DNA from 3 places in the Marinomonas sp. PE14-40 genome. Region 1 is predicted to be linked to each of the others. Evidence: riboswitches for the same ligand, from Rfam matches in the RefSeq annotation. Region 1 holds a riboswitch; each other region holds the start of a gene.
What was found. A riboswitch is a leader RNA that binds a small molecule or an ion and turns the genes downstream of it on or off. The one in region 1 is predicted to bind thiamine pyrophosphate.

Region 1 (4,926 bases):
TCGGGCGTCAAAACCGTTAAGTCTTGCCCTAGATACTCGATCCCTTTACGCGCATCTAAAAACCCTCCAATAAGGTGTAGTAAGGTACTTTTTCCTTCTCCACTGCGCCCTAGTAGGGTCGTTACACCACTAGCCAAGCTAGCTTGATAATTTGCATTAAAGCCTTCACCATCTTGATTACGCCATTGATATTGCACATCTAGGTTAAGCATTTGGCTTCCCTCCTATCACACGAGTGCAAAGTGAAAATAAAGCAAAACATAACAAGACTAGAATCACAGCGATACAAGCACCTTGATCTATTCGATATGAACCGATTAATTGAAAAAGATATAGCGGCAGAGAGGTTAACCCTTGCGAGCCAAATAACGCGATCACACTCATATCCCCTAAACTTAAAAGAAGCGCATAAGCTGTCGCTTGAGCAACAGATTGTCGTACTATTGGCCACTCCAATCTAAACCTTGCAACTCCTCTCAGTCCTAGACTTTGATACAATTTACGATAACGTTTTTCTTGCTGATAAAAAGTTGGCAGTACAACTCTTAGTACAAACGGCAAAGCCATCACGGCATTTACCCATACCACTACCCAGTAAGCATTATCAAAAGCTGCAATACCTAAATGACGCAACAATAAAAACAAGCCTGTAGCCATTACCAAACTTGGCACAATTAAAATCATACCGCCTAAATACTCAAGCTTACTCGGCAACCAAGACCAACCCGCTTTATCCATTGATACCCTCGCTAATACAACAAACCCCATTGCTAACACTAAGCTTAAAGCAGCACTAGGAATCGCTATTTTGATAGACACCCAAACAGCTAGCCATGTCGCTTCTTGGAACAAAGTAGTGATAAATAGAGGCGTAAAAATAGGGGATAAAATAGCCATAAAAGGAGGCAATAAAATAAGCAAAGCCAAAGCCAGAAAACTCAAATCCAAACACCTAGCTTTAACACTATCCTTCACGGGGAAACTTTTAATCTGCTTTAAACTAAAATCTTGTTGGTAAGCGCTTGCAAACTTATAAACTAAAGCCGCAATTAAAGTGCAAATAAAGACCTGCAATAAAGACAAAACACTTGCCTTAGCAATATCGAATTCAAATTTAAGCGCCTGATAAATCGCTACTTCTAAAGTGCTTGATTTAGGGCCCCCACCCAAACTCAAAACAACAGCAAAACTTGTAAAGCAAAGCATAAAGATAAGTAGAAAAGCACCCGGTAAGGCTTTACGTAAATAAGGCCACTCCATCCATCGAAATACATTCCATCGAGAAAAGCCAAGTTGATAAGATAAACGCCATTGACCAGAAGGAATGAGATTATGTGCCTGTATAAGTATACGAACAGCGAGCGGCATATTAAAAAACACATGTGCTAGTAAGATACCAAACAATCCATAAAGAGGTAGCTCAACATCCGTTACTGAGGTAATCCAGCCACTACGTCCATAAACAACAACTATCCCTAAAATTGCCACTATACTTGGCACAACTAAAGAAATTGAAAAAAGTTGCAATAGAAAATCCCGCCCCTTAAAACGTCGATGCATTAAGGCACTTGTAACAGGGATGGCAACAATGAGACTGAGCACACTACTTAGCAAAGCTTGCCAGAGAGAGAATTTAAGTAGTCGCCAGATGTAACGGCTCGAAAGGGTTTCATACCAGTTTGAAACATCTTGGAAAGCGAGCAAAACAACGAAACTCGCAATACCAATAATACAGAAAACGCTAACAATTAAGATAGCTGGCAGTAAACTTTTATCAAGCCTACCACCAAATAAGCCTAGTCTCATTGAGTCACTGAATCTAACCACTCATTAATCCACTGCTTACGGTTAGCAGCAACTTGCTCTGCAGGCAAAGTTAATACTTTAGTTGGCTGTTCAAGACCAGTAAATGCTTTTGGTAAGTTATCTCCTAACTCAATAACAGGAAACATCCAATTACCTGTTGCTACTTCACCTTGGAAACCTTGAGTCAAAATAAACTGCATAAATTGATCCGCTAGCGCCTTGTTAGGTGCATTTTTCAATTGAGCTGCCACTTCAACTTGAGGATAAAAACCTTCCGATGCAGGCACGGCCTGATATTTAGATTCACTCTCTACCACCATATGGTAAGCAGGTGATGTGGTATAACTTAAAACAAGATCAGCTTCACCTTTTAGAAACATACTATAACCATCATACCAACCCTTGGTTACTGTCTTAGTATGGCCTGCTAATGTCTGCCAAGCCTCAGCGGCATCATCACCATAAACTGATTTCATCCACAACATCAGACCTAAACCAGGTGTACTGGTTCTTGGATCTTGGTAGATTACAGAAAGGTCTTGATTTTCTACTACGTCCTTCAAAGACTTAGGCACTTCTTTCAAGGTTTCAGTATTATAAATAAATGCGAAATATCCTTGATCAAAAGGCACAAAATGAGAATCACTCCATCCACCTGGTGTTGTTACCTTACTAGTATCTACATTATGCTCAGCAACTAAACCACTCGCTTTAGCAGCTTGCATTAAATTCAAATCTAAGCCTAATAGAACATCCGCTCTTGAACCGCTTCCTTCAAGCTGAACGCGAGATAGAATACCAACAGAAGAATCTAAGGTGACGTAATTTAGAGTACAAGCACACTCTTTTTCAAAGTTCGTTTTAATCTTAGGACCTGGGCCCCAGTCCGATGCAAATGAATCATAGGTATAAACATTTAGTATCTTTGTTTCTTCGGCCTGTACCATAGAGGCTGATAAAGACAAGCTGGCAAGGGAAGCTAGCGCTATTGAAGTAATATAAGGTGTTCGCATTTTGTCGCTCCTAAAAACAAGCCTAATGTGGCATTGTGAGCGGCGAGGCTTGAAGGCTCTCTACTATTAAACTTGGACCTATTAAATTAAGTCACAATAAGCGTTAAGTAGAGGATCTCAATCCCTACGCCAGCATAATCTGGATCAGGTTCATTGGGTTAGCTTTGCTTCTCAGCCCCACATCGAAAACGAATAGAGCACCCCATGAGATAAAAAATCGAAGCGGATTGTAACGATATTTTGAACTTAAGGCCAGTTTCCTGCTCTTAACCAAAACAAAAGGCATGCCATGTATGGCGTATAAAAATGAAAGGAAGAATCTTGTTAAACTCACACACGCAATCAACAAAACAAAGAGAATACCAAGCTTATTTATTTGATCTAGACGGTACCTTAGTTAACTCAGAACCATTAAAAGGCAAAGCGTTAGCATTAGCCTGTCAAGATTATGGCAGTAAAGCAGATCACCTTATCTATCAAGATGTCATGGGACAAGATTGGCCAAGTGTTACTCAACACTTTTTTAAGTCAGCAAAGATAAACCCTGATTTAGCTGAATTTAATCAATACTTTAGACAACACTACCGAAGACTATTAAAAGATCAACTTGACCTAAGCCCGAACATCAAACCCTACCTTAAACAGTTATCCCAGCTTGATTGTAAAGTCGCCGTGGTAAGTAGCGCTGCCAGTTGGATGATAGAACAAGTATTAACTCAACTGGAATTAGACAACTTTTTTGACCTTATCATCAGCCAAGAAGATGTTAGTCGACACAAGCCCCATCCCGAAGCTTATCTTGTCGCACTAAAAAAGCTCAATATTGAAGCAAAAGACGCCTTAGTATTTGAAGATTCTTTTGCAGGCCTTAGCGCAGCAAATGAAGCAGGTTGTGATGTTATTGGTATTAGACATGAATTTAATATCAAGAATGATATGAGCATAGCTAAAATCTGCTTATCAGATTTTAAAGCGTTATTAGATTAGAAGACTTGGAATTTATTTTCATCGCAAGAGACAGAGTAGCCACACTATCGCGCAATTATCTCTTTCTCTATATAGGAAACCACTTAGTAAACTAAGGTGTGACAAATGATATAAAACTGAAAGGCATTGAAACCTGCTACAGTGAAGCAAACTACATCAAGAGCTAATTGAGTCCAATACTCTCTCAACAGCCCCTTGATTACTCAATGCATACTCATAGGCTGCAGCGCCCGTTTCTATGACGAGTGTTTTATCTTTTGCAAAAGCAAGCAATAGACTACCTACCAACTCACTATTTTTGCAACGTAACCCGCCACCAGATAAAACCAAACTTTCAGTAATGTCTTTAAAATTAAAAGTGTGCTCGCCAACCAATACAGGCTTAGATAGGAGAGCTGGCTCGATTGGGTTATGACCACCTCGCTCAATTAAGCTCCCTCCCACAAACGCGAGATCAGATGCTTGGAAATAGTGCATCATCTCTCCCATGCTATCACCTACTAACACATCGAGTTTACACCACTCTTCCATGGGGGTTTCAGAGCGAAGCCCTACATTTTCAAACTTAGCAGAAGCTTGCTGATAGACCTGCTCAAACTTTTTAGGGTGTCTAGGCACAATAATAAGCACAGCACTTGGGTGTTGTGCTTTTAGTACAAGATGCTCTTCCAATAATGGAATATCCTCACCTTCATGGGTGCTGGCTGCGATCCAAACAAACTCATTTTTAACAAAGTATTGTTGCCAATTATCTTGAATAACCTGAGGATTAACCTTTAAATCAAACTTAATATTGCCTGTTACTAACACCTGCTTCGCACCCAAATCTGCAAAGCGTTTTGCATCAGCATCAGCATGGGCATAAATACGATCCGGCAAGGACATTAATCTTTTAGAGAATCCTGCAAATTTAGCGTATTTTTTAAATGACCTCTCACTTAACCTTGCGTTAACAATATAAATCGCCATTCCCTTTTTTTTCACTTGAACAAGCAAGTTTGGCCATAGCTCAGTTTCAATAATTAAAAGCCTAGGACACTCAACCCCTTTCAAAAATCGCTTAACAGAATGATGCCAGTCCACGGGTATATACCTATGAATAACAGCCTCACCAAAGCTA
Region 2 (4,926 bases), 1.5 Mb from region 1:
GCTGGCCTTTAATGATTGGTGAGTTATGAATATTTCCCTAACTAAGAAAGTCTGCTTAATCGCGTTTGGTGGACTTGCATTTCTTGGTTTGGCGAAGTGGACAGGTGTTGCTTATCAAGCAGCGCCTGTCTTACAGACCAATCAAGATCAAGGCTCTTTAACTAATAACCAAATTTCAAATAAACCAGTTGAATCATTCGTTTTGTCATCTTCAGAAAAAGCCGACATAAAGGCTCAACTGAATGTTGCACAAAATAATGAATACAATCGCTTCAAAGATAAATTTGAATGGATAGGCTCACAATCCTCGTTAAGGGGAACCAGTATAGCTGGCTCATATCCTATTGATGCAGAAGGGCATTTATTTCCTCATATTAGTATTAAGCACAGATTTGATTATTTTATGACGCTGCTTGGTGAATTATCGTATGAACAACTCATTGAGTTAATTAAAGAAGATATCAAGCTATCACTTGAAGAGCCTGCTCGGAGAGAAGCGCTTGAGTTGTTGGGAAACTATCAAGCCTTTAAATATGCATTAAAAGCGTTAGACGATGAGTTTTCGAATTATCAAGTTAATCTAAAAGATAAAGACGCTATCATAAATAGACAAATTAACTTGTATCAAGAAATTGACATGTTGCGGTATGAGTACTTTGAACCTGATTATAGATTGGCTTTTTTTGAGCAGGATATTGCAGATGAGCAAGCGCTCATCGCTACATTACAGGGCAATGATGTTGCTAATTTAGCGGAGGATAAAACTAAACTAACTGGTTTAATTAATACATTAGAGCAAAAAAGCGAAGCGACAGGTGAGGACTTGTTTGATCTACAAGCAAAGGAGTTTGGAGTAGAGGCAGCGCAAAGGCTTGCTAATGTGAGAGAGTCTCAAAATGAGCTTAATACAAGAGTGCGACAGTTTATAATACAAAAAGAAAGTATCTTAAATTCAGGTCTTTCTCATGAAGATCAAAGCTTAGAACTAAAGTACTTAATTGAATCTAAATTCAGTTTAAGTGAGCAAAAAAGGTTAACTGCATTAGTCGCTATACTGCAGTGATATCATTAATGTGTTAACTGTTAATATATTGATTTATAGAGTAAATAAATTGAGCTGTAGTTAAAAAATATATTTATTATAACGAATTTCTAGTTACTAAGCGGTTGACACTTGTCGTTTGTAAAGGCACTATCACGCAAAATTTGCTTTACAGCAATACAGATAAAGTTAGTCGGGGTGCTCTTTAGAGCTGAGACTGAGGCTTGCCTCTAGACCCGTTGAACCTGACCCAGTTAATACTGGCGTAGGGAACTGGCAAGCCTCATTTCTTTTAGACAATTTCAATCAGTCTGTCTTTTTTAGGCTCCAGTTATTATTAGGAGCCTTATATGCAAACACATAATCAACCTCATATTTCGTTAACCATTGCCGGGTCTGACAGTGGCGGGGGCGCAGGTATTCAGGCTGATATAAAAGCAATGTCAGCAACAGGGTCATTTGCTTGCTCAGTGATTACTGCGCTTACGGCACAAAATACTCAAGGCGTCAGTGCCATTCATCCTGTGCCAAAATCGTTTGTTGAAGCCCAATTAGAAAGCGTTTTTTCCGATATGAAAGTTGATGCTGTTAAAATTGGCATGCTTTCAGATGCAGATACAATTCTTATGATTGCTCAGGCGCTTAAAAAGTATCAACCTAAATTCATAATATTAGACCCTGTTATGGTCGCAACAAGCGGCGATGTTTTATTAGAGTCAAAAGCAATTTCCAGCCTAGTTAATTACCTAATTCCTTTAGCAAATTTGATCACTCCAAACCTCTATGAAGCGCAAGTGTTGTTAGGGCGAGACCTTAATGCTTTCCCAAAATCTAATACTGAGTTAGAAAGCACAGCACAATCTCTTTTAGCACTTGGTTCTCAAGGTGTCTTATTAAAGGGTGGGCATATGGACACTCAAGACAGCACAGATGTTTGGGTGACTGAAAATCAATTCGAGTACTTTTCTAAGGAAAGAATAATTACAACTAATACTCATGGAACTGGTTGTACTTTGTCTTCTGCGATAACAAGTTACCTGGCCCAAGGTTTCTCAATGTCTGAGTCAATTAGAAAAGCCAAGACTTATATCTCCCATGGTTTAGTGGCGGCTAAGGATTATCAATTAGGACAAGGTAGCGGCCCTGTTGATCACTTCTTTATGCTGAATCAATCAGGTTTGATGCATGATTAACCCTAACGCTTTAGCTTCAAAGATCATGGCTCAAAAAGAGTATGTGGTGACAGCAAGTCTACAATATCAGCAGAGCCTTGATTATATATATCATGAGGTAGAGTTGAGGCTAGCTGCAAATCAGGTTACCTGTTTGTTAGGACAAAGTGGCTGTGGCAAATCTAGCTTGTTAAAGCATTTAGTAGGGCTCCATAAGAGTGCATTTGTAAATGAGTTAGCGATACAAACTAATGAAGATGCAAGCTTAGATGTGAAAAAATTTCGACAATCGCTTGCTTACATGGCACAGCAAGACCTGTTACTGCCATGGTTATCTGTTATTGATAATGTTCTGCTAGCTTATGATCTAAAGCGCCCAATATTGAAAAATAAAAGTCAATTTGATCAGACGTTAAAAGACCGAGCGTTATCAATTTTAGAGCAAGTCGGTTTATCGAATAAAGCAGATCATAACGTATCGACTTTATCTGGCGGTATGAGGCAAAGAGTCGCTTTAGCCAGAACCTTAATTCAAGATAAATCCATTATCCTAATGGATGAGCCGTTTTCATCCGTCGATGCCATTACCCGTGATAAGTTGCAGCAGTTGAGTTGTCATTTATTCAAAAATAAGACCGTTCTTTTAGTTACTCATGACCCACTTGAAGCGTTAATCATGGGGCATAATGTTTTACACTTTTCTAGCTTTCCTGAAAGGCCAATAGCTAAAAATGAGCTGACTAAAGAAGAGCTAATTAAAACCAAAGCTAAGCGTAAAGCATTAGAATCTATGCCGTTACCCAATACTTATCCGCCACGAAAAATTGGTGAAGAAGTGTCAAGCTTTCACGGTAAACTTATGCAGATGATGCAGGCAAGACGATGAAAATACATGTAAATGCCAATGTATATCGAGTCCTGATTGTTAGCTTGGTTGTCATCTTTTTATGGTGGTTACTGGTTGCAATAACGCAAGTGCCAAGCTTTATATTGCCATCGCCAGAGAAGGTTTTTACTAGGCTCTGGCAATTAACGGATGTGTTATATCCTCACTTTTTGGTGACTCTAATTGAGATAATATTTGGAGTCTTACTGGGTGTATCTGCTGGGCTAATGTTTGCCATTTTTATGGTCTTCTTTAAGCCTGTTCGTCTCTGGTTATTGCCTGTATTACTTTTTAGTCAGGCCATTCCTGTGTTTGCAATAGCACCCATTCTAGTACTTTGGTTTGGCTACGGAATAGTCTCCAAGGTCATTATGGCGGCTGTCATTATCTTTTTCCCTATTCTAATGACATCGTTTGATGGTTTAAGGCAATCATCTAGAGAGTATATTGAGCTTGCTCAATCAATGCGGGCTAACCGTTTAAGTATCCTTTTTAGAATTCAATTACCAGCAGCGCTTCCCGTTATGGCGTCTGGGATTCGTATGGCAATGGTGGTTGCTCCCATTGGCGCCATTATTGGTGAATGGGTTGGTTCATCTCAAGGGCTGGGTTACTTCATGCTTTATGCCAATGCACGAATGCAAGTCGCAGACATGTTTGCAGCGTTATTTCTACTCTGCTTACTTTCAATTTCACTCTATTACCTTGCTGATCAATGTTTAAAGAAAATGATTTTTTGGCAACAAGATAATAGTTAATAACACCTAGATACCATCCTTAAATAAGAGAAATGTTATGTCCATGTTGAAGAATTTGAATCTATTAATTGTGGGTTCGTTACTAAGCTTGAGTGTTCAAGCTCAAGAAAAAATCGATGTCATGTTGGATTGGTTTGTTAACCCAGACCACGCCGCTTTAATTATTGCAGAGCAAAAAGGTCTCTTTAAAGAGCAAGGGTTAAGCGTCAGCTTGCAAGAGCCGGCAGACCCAAGCATGCCACCTAAGCTTGTTGCTGCAGGGAAGGTTGATTTCGCTGTGACTTATCAGCCAGAGCTTATACAAGATGTTGCCCATGGTTTACCACTTACGCGCATCTCAACTTTAATCGCGACACCATTAAATACACTTATGGTATTAAAAGGTGGAGATATTAATTCGCTTGCAGACCTTAAAGGTAAATCTATTGGTACTGCTATTTCTGGCGGTGTGAGCGAAGCAACGATTGGTGTAATGCTTGAAAATTCAGGCTTAAGTCTAAGCGATGTTTCTGTCATTAATGTTGGATGGGCTTTATCAAGCTCATTAGCGTCTAAAAAAGTGGATGCTATCTATGGTGGATACCGTAACTTCGAAATGCATCAGCTTGCGATGGAAGGGTTTGAGGGCAAAGCATTTTTTGTAGAAGAAGAGGGAGTGCCTCCTTATGACGAGTTAGTTGTTGTTGCGAATTCAACTTCTGTAAATAAGGCTCAAGTTGCAAAATTTAACCGTGCTTTAGAGCTAGCAACGCAATTTATCGTTAATCATCCAAATGATGCTTGGGAAATGTTTAAGTCATACAAGAAAGATCTTGATACAAAGCTTAATCAACTTGCATGGAAAGATACGCTGACTCGACTGGCGCTTCGTCCAGCAGCCTACGATGCTAATCGTTACCAATCCTATGCTGAGTTTTTACAATCAGCCGGCATCATTACTAAATTGCCAAATACTAACGACTACCTTTTTTAATCGGTATTTAACCTATTTAAATTTAGGGTTTTAGCGCTCGTATAAGTGCTAAGGCCCTTTGGAGTTATTTTATATGTCAGATGAAAACATGATTA
Region 3 (4,926 bases), 670 kb from region 1:
AGTCGCTTTCTCCAATAGCCAAGTGACAATTAATGACCCAGGTTGCACTTCCAAAACCTTCCCAACTTACTTTGAACTATTTAATAAAGTCACGAGCTAGTTTATCCAAGTATAAAAAAACCAGCTAAGGCTGGTTTTTTTATACTTGGATAAACGATCAAACAAGATTACTTGTTTGACTTAGGCTCGCTCGATTCAATATCACCACTTTCAAAGGAGAAAATATCTTTCGTTCTATCCTTGGCGATTCGCGCTTTCATCCTTTGCGCAAACCTGTGCTTAATCAATTCAAGCTCTTCAATTTGAGCAAGGGTTAATAACTGATAAATTTCAACTTGCTGCTTAGCATACAGACGCATAACTTGAGTGCTAATATCGGCCTGTATACTTGCCGCATCAGAAACTTTTTGCATATAGTCAGCGTCACTTGGGCTCAACTCAGCAAGTAGCTGAACTTCTACCGCTATTTTTCCTTGTAAAATTTTTCTTTGATTTGAGTATCGAATAACAATATCTGACAAGGTGTTTTGAGCATCATTTGATAGATTTAATTTTCTCGCCAGAAAATAGACAACATGATCTGTCGGCATATCCATTGATGACCTTGTCACAACCGCTTTAGGGAAAATGACTTGCGGCATATCAGAAGGTTTTCGATATCTCGGGTTGTGAACAACATGCGGAGGAGGTGGAGGCCGACGAAGCTCTTTGAGGTCGTCAAGGATTTCACGCTTAAAACTTTCTGATTTCCACGCCACAAAAGCATAAGGTGACACGACTAATGCCAATAAGGTTAGCGCAATCAAAAAGCACCAGGTTTTAGTTAGTGTGATCACCATACAGCAAACTCCTTTTCAGGCAAATAATAGCCATGCTTTGATTATGACCATTAACCCGTCAAGATGTGTCAGTCTGAAGTAATCTTGCGGTAAAAAATTTAAAGTAATACATAAAAAAACCCTCAAATAAGCAAATGCTAAAGAGTAAGTGTCATACATTATATCGCTGTATCACACCCACAAGCACTTGCTAATTTAGAGGGTCCTAGATTAATTCAAAACGCGGTATTATTGAAGCCTAGTTAGCTTCTTCTTGTAACAAATACACCTCACTTCCCAAATCTTTAAACTGAGCTGACATATCATCCATCCCTTTACGAACGTCATTGGCATCAACATTGTGAACTTCGATTTTTGAATTGCGTTCAAGATCCGCGGCATAATCCCTAACTTCTTGGGTGATTTTCATTGAGCAAAACTTTGGACCACACATAGAGCAAAAATGAGCAACTTTACCTGACGCCTGAGGCAAGGTCTCATCATGATAAGCTCTGGCTGTTTCAGGATCTAATGCTAAATTAAACTGATCCTGCCAACGAAACTCAAAACGTGCTTTAGATAAAGCATTGTCTCGAATTTGTGCACCTGGGTGCCCCTTAGCAAGGTCGGCGGCATGAGCAGCGATTTTATAAGTAATCAAGCCTTGTTTAACATCTTCTTTATTGGGTAAGCCTAGATGCTCTTTCGGTGTTACATAGCACAACATAGCGCAACCATACCAACCTATTTGAGCCGCTCCGATACCTGATGTGAAATGATCATAACCAGGTGCGATATCTTGAGTCAGTGGTCCTAGTGTATAAAAAGGGGCTTCATGGCAGTGCTCAAGTTGTTCAGTCATATTATGCTTGATCATTTGCATCGGCACATGCCCAGGCCCTTCAATCATAACTTGCACATCATATTCCCAAGCAACCTTAGTTAATTCCCCTAGCGTTTTGAGCTCGGACATTTGAGCTTCGTCATTGGCATCCATAATAGAACCAGGTCGTAAACCATCACCAAGCGACAGTGAAACATCATATGTTTGACAGATTTCACAAATCTCACGAAAACGTTGGTATAAAAAGCTTTCTTCATGATGAGCTAAACACCATTTCGCCATTATTGAACCGCCGCGAGATACTATTCCTGTTAGCCTTTTTGCCGTCATTGGCACATAACGTAATAAAACACCCGCATGGATTGTAAAGTAATCTACACCTTGCTCGGCTTGTTCAATCAATGTATCTCTGAAAACGTCCCAATTCAGATCTTCAGCAATACCTTTCACCTTTTCCAGCGCCTGATAAATCGGTACTGTACCAATTGGAATCGGTGAGTTCCTCAGAATCCACTCACGAGTTTCGTGAATATTCTTACCTGTCGACAAATCCATCAGGGTATCAGCGCCCCAACGCGTTGACCAAACAAGCTTCTCAACTTCTTCTTCAATAGATGAGGTTAAGGCTGAGTTGCCTATGTTCGCGTTTACCTTCACTAAGAAATTACGACCAATAATCATTGGCTCTGATTCTGGGTGATTAATATTTGCAGGAATGATCGCTCTACCTGAAGCCACTTCCTGACGCACAAACTCTGGCGTGATAACTGTTTGAATATTAGCGCCAAAACTATGCCCTGGGTGCTGCTTTAATAAAAGCTCGCTTTTTACCGCCTGCATATTTTGATTCTCGCGAATCGCAATAAACTCCATTTCAGGGGTAATAATCCCCTGACGTGCATAATGCAATTGAGTAACTACAGCACCTGGCTTAGCCTTCACAACTTTTGGTAAGTTTTCAAACCTTAGGTCATCCAACCTTTCATCACTTAACCTTTGCTGAGCAAAATCAGAAGAGACGCCATCTAGTTCCTGTATATCATTACGTGCTTCAATCCACTTGCCTCGTGTGGATGCTATGCCTTTATAAACATCAATTTTTCGACTTGGATCTGAATAAGGTCCAGAGCATTCATAGACATAAATAGCTTCATTTTTTTCATAAGTGAAGTTAGCAGGATCTTTACCAATTGGCGTATCTGAAACATTAATTTTACGCATTGGTACTTGAATCGAGGTGTCACTACCTTGAATAAAAACACGTTCAGAAGCAGGAAAGGGGTTAGCTTGAAGCGAGTCAATAAAGGCTTTCGCCTTCAACCTAGCTTCTTCTCGTTTACTTTGTACCTCTGGTACAGCAATATTTGACTTAGAATTTGTTAACTCATTAGAAGACATAAGCAATCCTTTTAAATGAAAGAAGTGCTTGTCAGTCGTGCGTTTGCTTTCACAAAAATCATATCTATGATTTTTGCTAACACCAATCTTTATTAATGACATTTAGTCAAAATTAAAGAATGGAAAGCATTCGATGCAGATAAGAAAGAATGAAGATTTTCTTGTTCCCTACGCAGGTATTTAGCCCTGTTCAGGTTCTGCGGATCCCGTGCATAAACACGATCTCAGCCAAATGGCACTCCGACAAGTGGAAGCAACTATAAGGAGATTAGAACAAAAGTAAAGCCTTGATAACGTATTAACGGATTGTTTCGTCACTAGGAAGACTTGTACTTAAATGATTTTTTTGCAGTATTTCTTGGCTCAACTCATACAATGATAGAGGCTTATAAAGCAGAAAACCTTGGGCATATTCACACTTTAAGGTTTTAAAAAAATCATACTGAAAATGGCTCTCTATGCCTTCGACCACAACAACTAGATTGAGCATTTCAGCCATTTTCACAGATGCCTTAAGAATGACATCCTGACTATTACCAGGTACCAAGTTTTTCACAAAAGACCTATCAATTTTAAGGCCATCAAAGGGGTATTGAGTTAACCTTTCAAGAGAACTATAACCAGTCCCAAAATCGTCAATATAAATACCTATTCCATAGCTGCGAATGCGCCTTAATTGGCGGACTACACTCTCTTCCTGATCATAAATAGCCGTTTCTGTAATCTCTATTTTAATGTTTTTAGGCGTTAGCTGATTGACTTCCATAGACATCAATAGGTTGTCACAAACTTGATCTGACAATAGCTGCTTAGGTGATATGTTAATACTGACAAAGAGATTGGGGTTACCACTACTTTTTATCAAGGCTTTCAAATCATGACAAACATGATGGATTAACCAATTTGAAAATGGGTTAATCAAATTAATTTGTTCTGCAATGGCAATAAACTCAGCCGGAGAAACCTCTCCTAAGGTTTCATTTTTCCAACGTATCAAGGCTTCCATGCCTTTAATTTCACCCGTTTCAAAACATACTATAGGCTGGTAGTTAATATAAATCTCATTATGCTTAAGTGCGCTAAGGAGGTTATTTTCAAGTAGGCTCCTGCGCCTCTCAGATTCATTGAGACCCTGATTAAAAATAATAAAATCAGCACGTCCATTGCGCTTAACTTCATACATGGCCATGTCTGCTTGCTTCAGTCCTTCGCTGGCATTCTTAACACTTTCATCAAGCATGCTAATACCAATGCTGGCAGATATTTTAAAATTAAACCCATTACTAAAAGCAAAGGGTTTACGCATACCAGCAACCACTTTATCTGCAAGTTCATGTAACTGAGGCAACCCTGTTACATCTTTTAAAAACACAGCAAACTCATCCCCACCTAATCGAGTAATCATTTCATCTTGATTAAAACAAGCCTGTAAACGCCGTGAAAACTCGACTAAAAGTTCATCCCCTACATGATGTCCATATTGATCATTAACCGTTTTAAACTTATCTAAATCAATAAAGAAGATAGCACTTTGCCTGGCACTATTTTGATCAATAAATAATGACATCTGGGAGACAAAAGTTGCTCTATTCAACAGACCTGTTAATGAATCCATTTGCGCCTGATGCTTAAGTGCAGCCTCTACTTTTTTCTTTTCAGTCACATTTGCTATAAAGCCTTCATAATAGATTTCACCATTATCTTGCTGAGTTAAATATGCATTCTCAAGTAACCAAATACGCCTGCCAAATTGATCCTGACTTTGCCATTCAAAACCGATTACCCTTTGATCCTTTTTAAGTAAATTAATAAAATCTAGATATTGTTTAGGATCTAGGTACAATTGCTTACCGATATTTTTTACCT

Region 2: linked by a shared signal. The riboswitch ahead of thiD (bifunctional hydroxymethylpyrimidine kinase/phosphomethylpyrimidine kinase) and the one ahead of thiB (thiamine ABC transporter substrate binding subunit) in region 1 are both predicted to bind thiamine pyrophosphate.
Region 3: linked by a shared signal. The riboswitch ahead of thiC (phosphomethylpyrimidine synthase ThiC) and the one ahead of thiB (thiamine ABC transporter substrate binding subunit) in region 1 are both predicted to bind thiamine pyrophosphate.

Annotation. Positions count from the first base shown of each region.
Region 1 is NZ_CP130700.1:2,462,137-2,467,062, forward strand. Features, by position in the region: gene Q0A08_RS11370 (ATP-binding cassette domain-containing protein) at 1-212, opposite strand, end outside; gene thiP (thiamine/thiamine pyrophosphate ABC transporter permease) at 205-1,806, opposite strand; gene thiB (thiamine ABC transporter substrate binding subunit) at 1,803-2,819, opposite strand; TPP riboswitch at 2,923-3,034, opposite strand; gene Q0A08_RS11385 (HAD family hydrolase) at 3,126-3,806, shown strand; gene Q0A08_RS11390 (3-deoxy-D-manno-octulosonic acid transferase) at 3,963-4,926, opposite strand, start outside.
Region 2 is NZ_CP130700.1:995,112-1,000,037, reverse strand. Features, by position in the region: gene Q0A08_RS04550 (lipase family alpha/beta hydrolase) at 1-12, shown strand, start outside; gene Q0A08_RS04545 (lipase secretion chaperone) at 26-1,063, shown strand; TPP riboswitch at 1,227-1,331, shown strand; gene thiD (bifunctional hydroxymethylpyrimidine kinase/phosphomethylpyrimidine kinase) at 1,393-2,235, shown strand; gene Q0A08_RS04535 (ABC transporter ATP-binding protein) at 2,228-3,100, shown strand; gene Q0A08_RS04530 (ABC transporter permease) at 3,097-3,858, shown strand; gene Q0A08_RS04525 (ABC transporter substrate-binding protein) at 3,896-4,831, shown strand; gene Q0A08_RS04520 (TenA family protein) at 4,905-4,926, shown strand, end outside.
Region 3 is NZ_CP130700.1:1,793,540-1,798,465, forward strand. Features, by position in the region: gene aroA (3-phosphoshikimate 1-carboxyvinyltransferase) at 1-100, shown strand, start outside; gene Q0A08_RS08160 (hypothetical protein) at 168-839, opposite strand; gene thiC (phosphomethylpyrimidine synthase ThiC) at 1,078-3,060, opposite strand; TPP riboswitch at 3,209-3,313, opposite strand; gene Q0A08_RS08170 (putative bifunctional diguanylate cyclase/phosphodiesterase) at 3,359-4,926, opposite strand, start outside.